DNA from 2 places in the Hydrogenophaga sp. UC242_50 genome. Region 1 is predicted to be linked to the other one. Evidence: riboswitches for the same ligand, from Rfam matches in the RefSeq annotation. Region 1 holds a riboswitch; the other holds the start of a gene.

Evidence for each region. A riboswitch is a leader RNA that binds a small molecule or an ion and turns the genes downstream of it on or off. The one in region 1 is predicted to bind S-adenosylhomocysteine.
Region 2: it holds a riboswitch for S-adenosylhomocysteine, as region 1 does, so the genes downstream of both, metH (methionine synthase) here and ahcY (adenosylhomocysteinase) in region 1, are expected to answer to the same signal.

What each region holds. Positions count from the first base shown of each region.
Region 1 covers NZ_CP170553.1:169,757-174,433, forward strand. Annotated here, with positions in the region: gene ahcY (adenosylhomocysteinase) at 1-1,243, opposite strand, end outside; S-adenosyl-L-homocysteine riboswitch at 1,311-1,399, opposite strand; gene ACFJGX_RS00915 (HAD-IIB family hydrolase) at 1,502-2,302, shown strand; gene ACFJGX_RS00920 (MFS transporter) at 2,299-3,534, shown strand; gene ACFJGX_RS00925 (hypothetical protein) at 3,619-3,969, shown strand; gene ACFJGX_RS00930 (hypothetical protein) at 3,974-4,300, opposite strand; partial or broken gene uvrA (excinuclease ABC subunit UvrA) at 4,300-4,677, opposite strand, start outside.
Region 2 covers NZ_CP170553.1:628,041-632,717, reverse strand. Annotated here, with positions in the region: gene ACFJGX_RS03275 (sulfurtransferase) at 1-687, opposite strand, end outside; gene ACFJGX_RS03270 (hypothetical protein) at 680-838, shown strand; gene ACFJGX_RS03265 (sigma-54 interaction domain-containing protein) at 929-2,533, opposite strand; S-adenosyl-L-homocysteine riboswitch at 2,601-2,697, shown strand; gene metH (methionine synthase) at 2,776-4,677, shown strand, end outside.

The DNA of each region.
Region 1 (4,677 bases):
GCTCGATCTGGGCGATGGTCTGGTTCGCGAACGAGCTCGACATCACGAAGCTGGGGTGGCCGGTGCCGCAGCCCAGGTTCACCAGGCGGCCCTTGGCCAGCAGGATGATCTTCTTGCCGTCGGGGAACTTGACGTGGTCGACCTGCGGCTTGATCTCTTCCCATTCGTACTTCTCGATCGAGGCGATGTCGATCTCGTTGTCGAAGTGGCCGATGTTGCAGACGATGGCCTGGTCCTTCATCGCGGCCATGTGGTCGTGCGTGATGATGGATTTGTTGCCGGTGGTGGTCACGAAGATGTCGGCCTTGTCGGCGGCGTACTCCATGGTCACGACCTTGTAGCCTTCCATCGCGGCCTGCAGGGCGTTGATGGGGTCGATCTCGGTCACCCACACCTGGGCCGACAGCGCGCGCAGCGCCTGGGCCGAACCCTTGCCCACGTCACCGTAGCCGGCGACCACGGCGACCTTGCCGGCGATCATCACGTCGGTGGCGCGCTTGATGCCGTCGACCAGCGATTCGCGGCAGCCGTACAGGTTGTCGAACTTGCTCTTGGTCACCGAATCGTTCACGTTGATGGCGCGGAACGGCAGCGTGCCCTTGACGCTCATTTCCTTGAGGCGGTGCACGCCGGTGGTGGTCTCTTCGGTCACGCCGATGATCTGGCTGGCCTTGCGGGTGTACCAGGTCGGGTCCTGCGCGAGCTTGGCCTTGATGGCGGCGAACAGGCAGGTTTCTTCTTCGCTGGTCGGCTTGCTGATGACCGAAAGGTCCTTCTCGGCCTTCTGGCCCAGGATCATCAGTAGCGTGGCGTCGCCGCCGTCGTCCAGGATCATGTTGGGGCCTTCGCCTTCCGTGCCGGCGGCGCCGAACTCAAAGATGCGGTGGGTGAAATCCCAGTACTCGGCCAGGGTCTCGCCCTTGTGCGCGAACACCGGCGTGCCCTGCGCGACCAGCGCGGCGGCGGCGTGGTCTTGCGTGGAGAAGATGTTGCACGAAGCCCAGCGCACGCTCGCGCCCAGGGCCTGCAGGGTTTCGACCAGCACCGCGGTCTGGATCGTCATGTGGATGCTGCCGGTGATGCGCGCGCCCTTGAGCGGCTTGGCGGCGGCGAATTCCTCGCGGATGGCCATCAGGCCGGGCATTTCGGTTTCCGCGATGCGGATTTCCTTGCGGCCCCACTCGGCCAGGGAAAGGTCGGCGATCGCGCTGTCGGCGGTCGGGTTGTTCAGACGTGCATTCATGGTTCGCTCCGGAAAGGATGGACAAACCACATCTGGCATTGAGTCAAAAAGAACTCATCGCACGGGATGTGGATGAGCGTCGTTGCATGGATGGTCCGAGCCTCACGCCCCGCTGCTGAAGTGTTCAGTGGGGGCGCTGCAACGCTCCTCGGATCGCGCGATTCTACCGCAGCGGCCTCGATCTGCCCCCTGCCGCGCGTCGCCGGTGGCACCTGCGGCGCCCGGGGCCCTGTGCGACACTGCCCGCCTTCCATGCGCATGAATCCCCTCACCCTCTGGCCCGCCACGGACCGCGCCCGCATCCACGGCGTGCTGACCGACATCGACGACACCCTCACGACCGAGGGCGCGATCACCCCCGATGCCCTGGACGCCTTGCACCGCCTGCGCACCGCCGGCCTGCCGGTGTTCGCCATCACGGGCCGGCCCGCCGGCTGGAGCGAGGCCTTCGCGCTGGCCTGGCCGGTGGACGCCATCGTGGCCGAGAACGGCGCCGTGGCGCTGTGGCGCGGCGACTCGGGCGAACTCAGGCGCGACTACCTGCAGGACGCGGCCACGCGCGCCGCCCATTTCGCGAAGCTGCAGGCCACCGCGCGGCGCGTGCTGGCCGAGCTGCCGCAGGCCCGCCTGGCCACCGACAGCCCGGGGCGCGAGACCGACATCGCGATCGACCACAGCGAGTTCGCCCACCTGAGCGAAGCCGACATCGCCACGGTGGTGCAACTCATGAAAAGCGAGGGCCTCAACGCCACCGTGAGCTCCATCCACATCAACGGCTGGATCGGCGAGCACGACAAGCTGGCCGGTGCGCGCTGGATCGTGCGATCGCGCCTGGGCCGCTCGCTCGACGACGAACTCGACCGCTGGGTCTATGTCGGCGACTCGACCAACGACGCGCGCATGTTCGGCCATTTCCCGCACAGCGTGGGCGTGGCGAACGTCGCGCGCTTCTGGGGCGCGCTCACGCAACACCCGCGCTACGTGGCCGCGGGCGAGCGCGGCGCGGGCTTCACCGAGGTGGCCGACGCGGTGCTGGGCGCGCGGGCCGCGGGCGCATGAGCGAACACCCGCTGCCGCCCACCGGCCCCCTGCCGGAGCACCCACCCGCCCAGGCCCGGCTCGGCCTGGTCGCGATCTTCGGCTCCACCTTCTTCGAGCTGGTGGGCTACTTCATGCTCACGCCGCTGCTGCTGTTGCGCCTCAAGGGCGGCGGCGAATCGACCGCGCTGGCCGGTGTGTTCGCCGCCAGCGGCTGGCTCGGCGTGTTCTTCATGACGCCGTTCGCCTCGGCCATCACGCAGCGCCTGGGCCGGCGGCCCACGCTGTGGCTGGCCGCGCTGATCCCGGTGATCGCCACCGCCGGCTTCGCCTTCACGCCGCTGCTGTGGCTCTGGTTCGTGTTCAAGATCGCCGCCGGCATGGCCTCGGGCCTGCGCTGGGTGCTGGCCGAGGCCGTGGTGGCCGAGTTCTCGCCGCCCGGGCAGCGCGGGCGCTACGTGGGCATCTTCGAGACCATGGTGGGCATCACCTTCGTGGTCGGCCCGCTCATGCTGGCCTGGGTCGGCGCCGACAGCGACGCGGCCCTGTGGATCGCGCTCGGCTTCATGGCCATCGGCCTGGTCTGGAGCCTGCTGATCCCGCGCCTGCCCGACGCGGCCGACGCGCACAGCGCGAAGGTGGGCCTGTCGGGCGTGTGGCACGCGCTGCTGGCCCATCCGCTGATCATGACCGTGGGCTTCGTCGGCGGTTTCTTCGAAAGCGGCCTCACGTCCATCCTGCCGCTCTACGGCCTGGCGCTGGGCCTGGGCGCCACCGTGGCGGCGCTGCTGGTCTCGGCCAGCGGCCTGGGCAGCGCGCTCATGATGCTGCCGGCCGGCGTGCTGGCCGACCGCATGGCCCACCACCCGGCGCAGCGCTGGGGCGACGGCCACCGCGCGCGCCTGGCGATCATGCGGGTCTGCGCCCTGATCACCCTGCTGCGCAACCTTGGTCATCCCCTTCGTGGCCGGCACGCCCTGGCTGGCCGCGCCCGTGGCCTTCCTCTGGGGCGGCGCGGGCGGTTGTCTGTACACGCTGGCGATGATCGACATCGGCTCGCGCGAGGAAGGCATCACCCTGGTCAACAGCACCGCCGTGCTGGTGCTGTCCTACACCCTGGGCGGGGTGCTCGCGCCCGCGCTGGGCGCCGCCGCGCTGCAGTGGGCGCCCACGCTGGGCTTCCCGGCCCTGCTGCTGTCGGTCGCCGGCCTGGGCTGGTGGCTGTTGAGACGGACCGTTTCGGCCCCATCTGAAGGAACCCCACGCGGCTGAGGGCCTCCTAACCTGACAAGAGAAAGGATCTCCTCATCGCCATTCCCTGGCTGGTTGCCCTGAAAGTGATCCCCTGGGGGGACGTGATCGAACACGCGCCCACGGTGCTCAACGCCGCGCGCAAGCTGCTGGACCGCTCGAAGGCGCCACCCGCCGGCACGACCGCGCCGGTGCCGCTGGACCTGGGCGACGCCCCGCCCACCCTGGGGGAACTCAAGAACCGCCTGATCGAAGCGCGGCAGCTGATCGACCAGCAGGCCGCGGTGCAGGCCCAGATGGCGCAGACCCTGACCGAACTGGCCGAGCAGAACGCGCGCCTGGTGGGTGCCGTGGACCTGCTGCGCAAGCGCACGCGCCTGCTGATGGGGGCCCTGGCCGTGCTGGCGGTGGGCGTGGTCTGGCTGCTCGCGCGCTGAGCGCTCAGCCGCCGCGTTCGGCCTGCAACGCCGCGTCGCACCCCACGCCGGCCGCGATCCAGCGCCGCGCCAGCCGCTGGAACACCGGCGCCGCCCAGCGCCAGCGCGGGCCCAGCACGCCCCGCGCGTCGGTGATGGCGCCACAGCGGTAGACCGACAAGGCGCCGTCCCAGCGCAGCGCGTCGCACGCGCCCACGCGCTTGCGCGAAATCACCCGCCCCAAAGGACAAGGCTCGGCCAGGCAACACACCCCGCAGCCGTTGCACGGCGCGCCCAGAACCGGCTTGGCCGGCGCCTCGGCGTGGATGTGGATGACCTGGCCCTCGGGCATCACGTCCTGGCCAGCACCGGCCCCAGCACACGCCCGGTGTGCGTGTCCAGGCGCACCACCTCGTCGGGTGGCGCGGCGGCCACGATGCGGCCCCCGCCGTTGCCACCCTCGGGGCCCAGGTCGATGATCCAGTCGGCCTCGGCCATCACGTCCAGGTCGTGCTCGATCACCACCACGCTGTGGCCGCCGTCCACCAGGCGGTGCAGCACGCGAATCAGCTTCTCCACGTCGGCCATGTGCAGGCCCACCGTGGGCTCGTCGAGCACGTAGAGCGTGTGCGGTGGCTTCTGGCCCCGGCGCGTGACGTCGTCGCGCACCTTGCTGAGTTCGGTCACCAGCTTGATGCGCTGCGCCTCGCCGCCGCTGAGCGTCGGGCT
Region 2 (4,677 bases), 460 kb from region 1:
CGCGATGCCGGCGGTGGCGCACTCGGCCTTCACCTCGTCGGGCGTCTTGAACACCGGGCCCTGGGCGGACGGCTTCATGAAGCGGTACCACTCGACCCACTTGGCGCCGGGCAGGCGGCCCTTGCGCGGCGCGAAGTCCTTGCCGTAGGGCGAGGAGCTGTCGCCGATCCACTCGTCCACGTCGCGCACGTCGAGCAGCACGGTGTCGGTGCCCAGCGCGGCCTGCACGTCGGCCTGGGTGAGCATCACGTCGCTGCCCGCCAGCTCGGGGAAGGTGGCCGGCGTGGGCGTGGCGGCCTCGGTGGAGACCGGCAGGCCCGAGGCCTTCCAGGCGCTGAAGCCGCCGTTGAGCACCTTGATCCTGGGGTAGCCCAGCCAGGTCAGCAGGTAGTAGCCGCGGCAGGACTGGCCGTAGCCGCTGTTCATCGCGTCCTCGTAGAACACGGCGGTCTCTTCGCCCGAGAGGCCGGCGGCGCCCAGCGCGGCGGCGAAGGTGGCCTTGAGGGCTTGCAGGCCTTCGGGCGTGGAGGTGGCGAGGTAGGTGAAGACCTCGCGCAGGTTCACCGCACCGGGGATGTGGCCGGCGGCGTAGGTCTCGGCGTCGCGGGTGTCGATGACCACCACGGGTTCGGACGACTGCAGGGCCTGCAACTGGGCGGGGGCGATCAGGATGGCGTCGATGCTCATGGAAACCTCACGAAAAAAGCGGCCGGCGGGATTGCCTGCGGTGCCTTTTCGCAACCCGCGTGCCAGCCTCGTGAAGTTGCCTGAAATGGCTGTCAAGTCATTGTTTTCATTGAGTTTGATGCTATTGAAAATAGAGCGCTGCCATCCGTGACCAGATCCTTGTCGCTTCAATGTGTCGACACAATGTCGACGCATTGGGAGGTGCAAACCAGAGACACCGAGGAACCGGCTTCGCCGGGCCTCAGGTGTCGTCCCCCCTTCGGGGGGAAGGCGCCGAAGGCGGCGCAGGGGGGAGCTTCTTCATCCTGTAGGCGAACTGGCGCAACGTCAACCCGAGGCTTTGCGCCGCGCGCGACTGGTTGCCCTGGTGCCGGGCCAGCGCCTCGCGCAGGGCCTGCGCGCTGTGCGACTGCGCGCTCTGGTAGTCGCGCACCAGCGGCTCATCGTCGTCGGCGGTGGCCGCCGTGCCCTGGGGCATGAAACGCTCCAGCGTGGCGGCCGTCACCAGGGTGTGGTCGGCCAGCAGCACCAGGCGCTCGATCAGGTTGCCCAGTTCGCGGATGTTGCCCGGCCAGTCATGCGCTTCCAGCCGGGCCAGCGCGTCGGGCGCGAGGTTCACGTTGCGCTGGTGCGCCTGGTTGGCGCGGTTCACGAAGTGCAGGGCCAGCGCGCGCACGTCCTCGCCGCGCTCGCGCAGGCTGGGCAGGCGGATCGGGATCACGTTGAGGCGGTAGTACAGGTCCTGCCGGAAGCGCCCGGCCTGCACCTCGCGCGCGAGGTCGCGGTTGGTGGCGGCCACCAGGCGCACGTTCACCTTCAGCTCGCGCGTGCCGCCCAGGCGCACCAGCGTGCCTTCCTGCAGGGTTCGCAGCAGCTTGGACTGCATGGCCAGCGGCAGCTCGCCGATCTCGTCGAGGAAGATGGTGCCGCCGTGGGCCTGCTCGAACCAGCCCGCGCGCGCGGTGTTCGCGCCGGTGAAGGCGCCGCGCTCGTAACCGAACAGCTCGGACTCGAACAGCGTGTCGGGAATCGCCGAGCAGTTGACCTTGATGAAGGGCTGGTCGTGCCGGCCGCTGGCTAGGTGCACCGCGCGCGCGAACAGCTCCTTGCCGGTGCCCGACTCGCCCAGCAGCAGCACCGTGGCCTGCGACTGCGACACGCGCTCGAGCTCGCCCAGCGCCTGCAGCAGCGCGGGCGAGCGGCCGATCAGGCCGTAGCGGGCGCTGGCGCTGTCCAGCGCGCGGGCCAGGGCCGCGTTGCGCGCCAGCAGCTGACGCGTCTGCTCGGCCACCAGCTGTTCGAGCCGCAGCAGCTGCCCGGCCAGCGTGGCCAGGATGCGCAGCACCGCCAGATCGTCGTTGAGGTGGCGCTGGCGGCTGCGGATGCGGTGGCAGGCCAGCACGCCGATGGTGGCGCCGTTGACCTCGATCGGCAGCGCGATGAAGGCCACGGTCTGCGGCGGCAGGCGATCGCGCGGCACCGTGCGGAACAGGAACAGCGGTTCGGCGTCCACGTCCTGCACGATCGCGGGCAGGCCGGTGGCCAGCACGCGCCCGGTGATGCCCTCGCCCCAGCGGAACACGCCGCGCTGCACCTCCTCGGCCGTGAGGCCGTAGGCGTGGCGCACCGAGGCCGTGCGCTCTTCGCCCGGCGCGGCCTCGCCGGCCAGCACCATGCGGCCCCGGTTCAGGCCCAGCAATTCGCTCATCAGGTGCAGCATCTCGCGCAGCACGAAGGCCGGCGCCAGGCTGCGGCCCACCAGCTTCATCACTTCGCGCATGAGCAGCAGCTCCTGGGCGTGCCAGTCGGTTGCGGGGCTGTCGGGGTCGCTGGGGCTGGAAGGCATGGGCGCGGGGCAAGCAAACATCGCACCAATGGCGGGCGAAGCCCGCCCTGGCGAGCTAAAATCGCCGCTTCTCAAGGAGCGTTGCAGCGCCGGCGGGTTTTTCAGCCCTCACCGTGCGTCAGGCTTGAGTGGGCGCGAACAGGCCCAAACGGCGCTCACCGGTCTGTTTTTCGCAAACTGCCTTGGTGAGCCTCATGTCCTCCGAATCCGCTTCTCCGTCCCCGTCTTCCCCCGTGCCGCCGATGCTGCTCTCCGGCCTGGAGCCGCTGCGCATCGAGCCGGGCAGCCTGTTCGTCAACGTGGGCGAGCGCACCAACGTCACCGGCTCCAAGGCCTTCGCCCGCATGATCCTCGAGGGGCGCTTCGAAGACGCGCTGGCCGTGGCGCGCCAGCAGGTGGAGAACGGCGCCCAGATCATCGACGTCAACATGGACGAGGCCATGCTCGACAGCAAGGCCGCCATGGTGCGTTTCCTCAACCTGATCGCCGGCGAGCCCGACATCGCGCGCGTGCCGGTGATGGTGGACTCCTCCAAGTGGGAGGTGATCGAGGCTGGCCTGCGCTGCGTGCAGGGCAAGGGCGTCGTCAACTCCATCTCCATGAAGGAAGGCCTGGACGAGTTCAAGCGCCAGGCGCGCCTGGTCAAGCGCTACGGCGCGGCCGCCGTGGTCATGGCCTTCGACGAAAAAGGCCAGGCCGACACCTACGAACGCAAGGTCGAGATCTGCGAACGCGCCTACCGCGTGCTGGTCGATGAGGTGGGCTTCCCGCCCGAAGACATCATCTTCGACCCCAACATCTTCGCCATCGCCACCGGCATCGAGGAACACAACAACTACGCGGTGGACTTCATCAACGCCACGCGCTGGATCAAGCAGCACCTGCCGGGCGCCAAGGTCAGCGGCGGCGTGTCCAACGTGTCGTTCAGCTTCCGCGGCAACGACCCGGTGCGCGAGGCCATCCACACCGTGTTCCTGTACCACGCGATCCAGGCCGGCATGGACATGGGCATCGTCAACGCCGGCATGGTGGGCGTGTACGACGAGCTCGAGCCCGAGCTGCGCGAGCGCGTGGAAGACGTGGTGCTCAACCGCCGGCCCGATGCGGGCGAGCGCCTGGTGGAGGTGGCCGAGAGCGCCAAGGGCTCGGCCAAGGACGACAGCAAGAAGAACGAATGGCGCGCGCTGCCGATCCGCGAGCGGCTGAGCCACGCGCTGGTGCGCGGCATCAACGACTTCATCACCGAAGACACCGAAGAGATGTGGCGCGAGATCGAGGCCGGCGGCGGCCGCCCGCTCAACGTGATCGAAGGCCCGCTGATGGACGGCATGAACGTGGTCGGCGACCTGTTCGGCCAGGGCAAGATGTTCCTGCCGCAGGTGGTGAAGAGCGCGCGCGTGATGAAGCAGGCCGTGGCGCACCTGCTGCCCTACATCGAGGCCGAGAAACTGGCCCTGCAGGCGGCCGGCGGCGACGTGAAGCCCAAGGGCAAGATCGTGATCGCCACCGTCAAGGGCGACGTGCACGACATCGGCAAGAACATCGTCACCGTCGTGCTCCAGTGCAACAACTACGAGGTCGTGAACATGGGCGTGATGGTGCCCTGCCACGAGATCCTGGCCATCGCCAAGGCCGAGGGCGCCGACATCGTGGGCCTCTCGGGCCTGATCACGCCCAGCCTGGAAGAGATGCAGTACGTGGCCGGCGAGATGCAGAAGGACGAACACTTCCGCGGCCGGGGCATCCCGCTGCTGATCGGTGGCGCCACCACCAGCCGCGTGCACACCGCGGTGAAGATCGCGCCGCATTACGACGGCCCGGTGGTCTACGTGCCCGACGCCTCGCGCAGCGTGAGCGTGGCGCAGGGCCTGCTGTCCGACCAGGCCGCGGCCTACATCGCCGAGGTCAATGCCGACTACGAGCGCGTGCGCACCCAGCACGCCAACAAGAAACAGGTGCCGCTGTGGCCGCTGGAGCGCGCGCGCCTGAACAAGACGCCGATCGACTGGAAGGCCTACACGCCGCAGAAGCCCAAGTTCATCGGCAAGCGCGTGTTCAAGAACTTCGACCTGCACGAGATCGCCAAGTACATCGACTGGGCCCCGTTCTTCCAGACCTGGGACCTGGCCGGCCCCTTCCCCGAG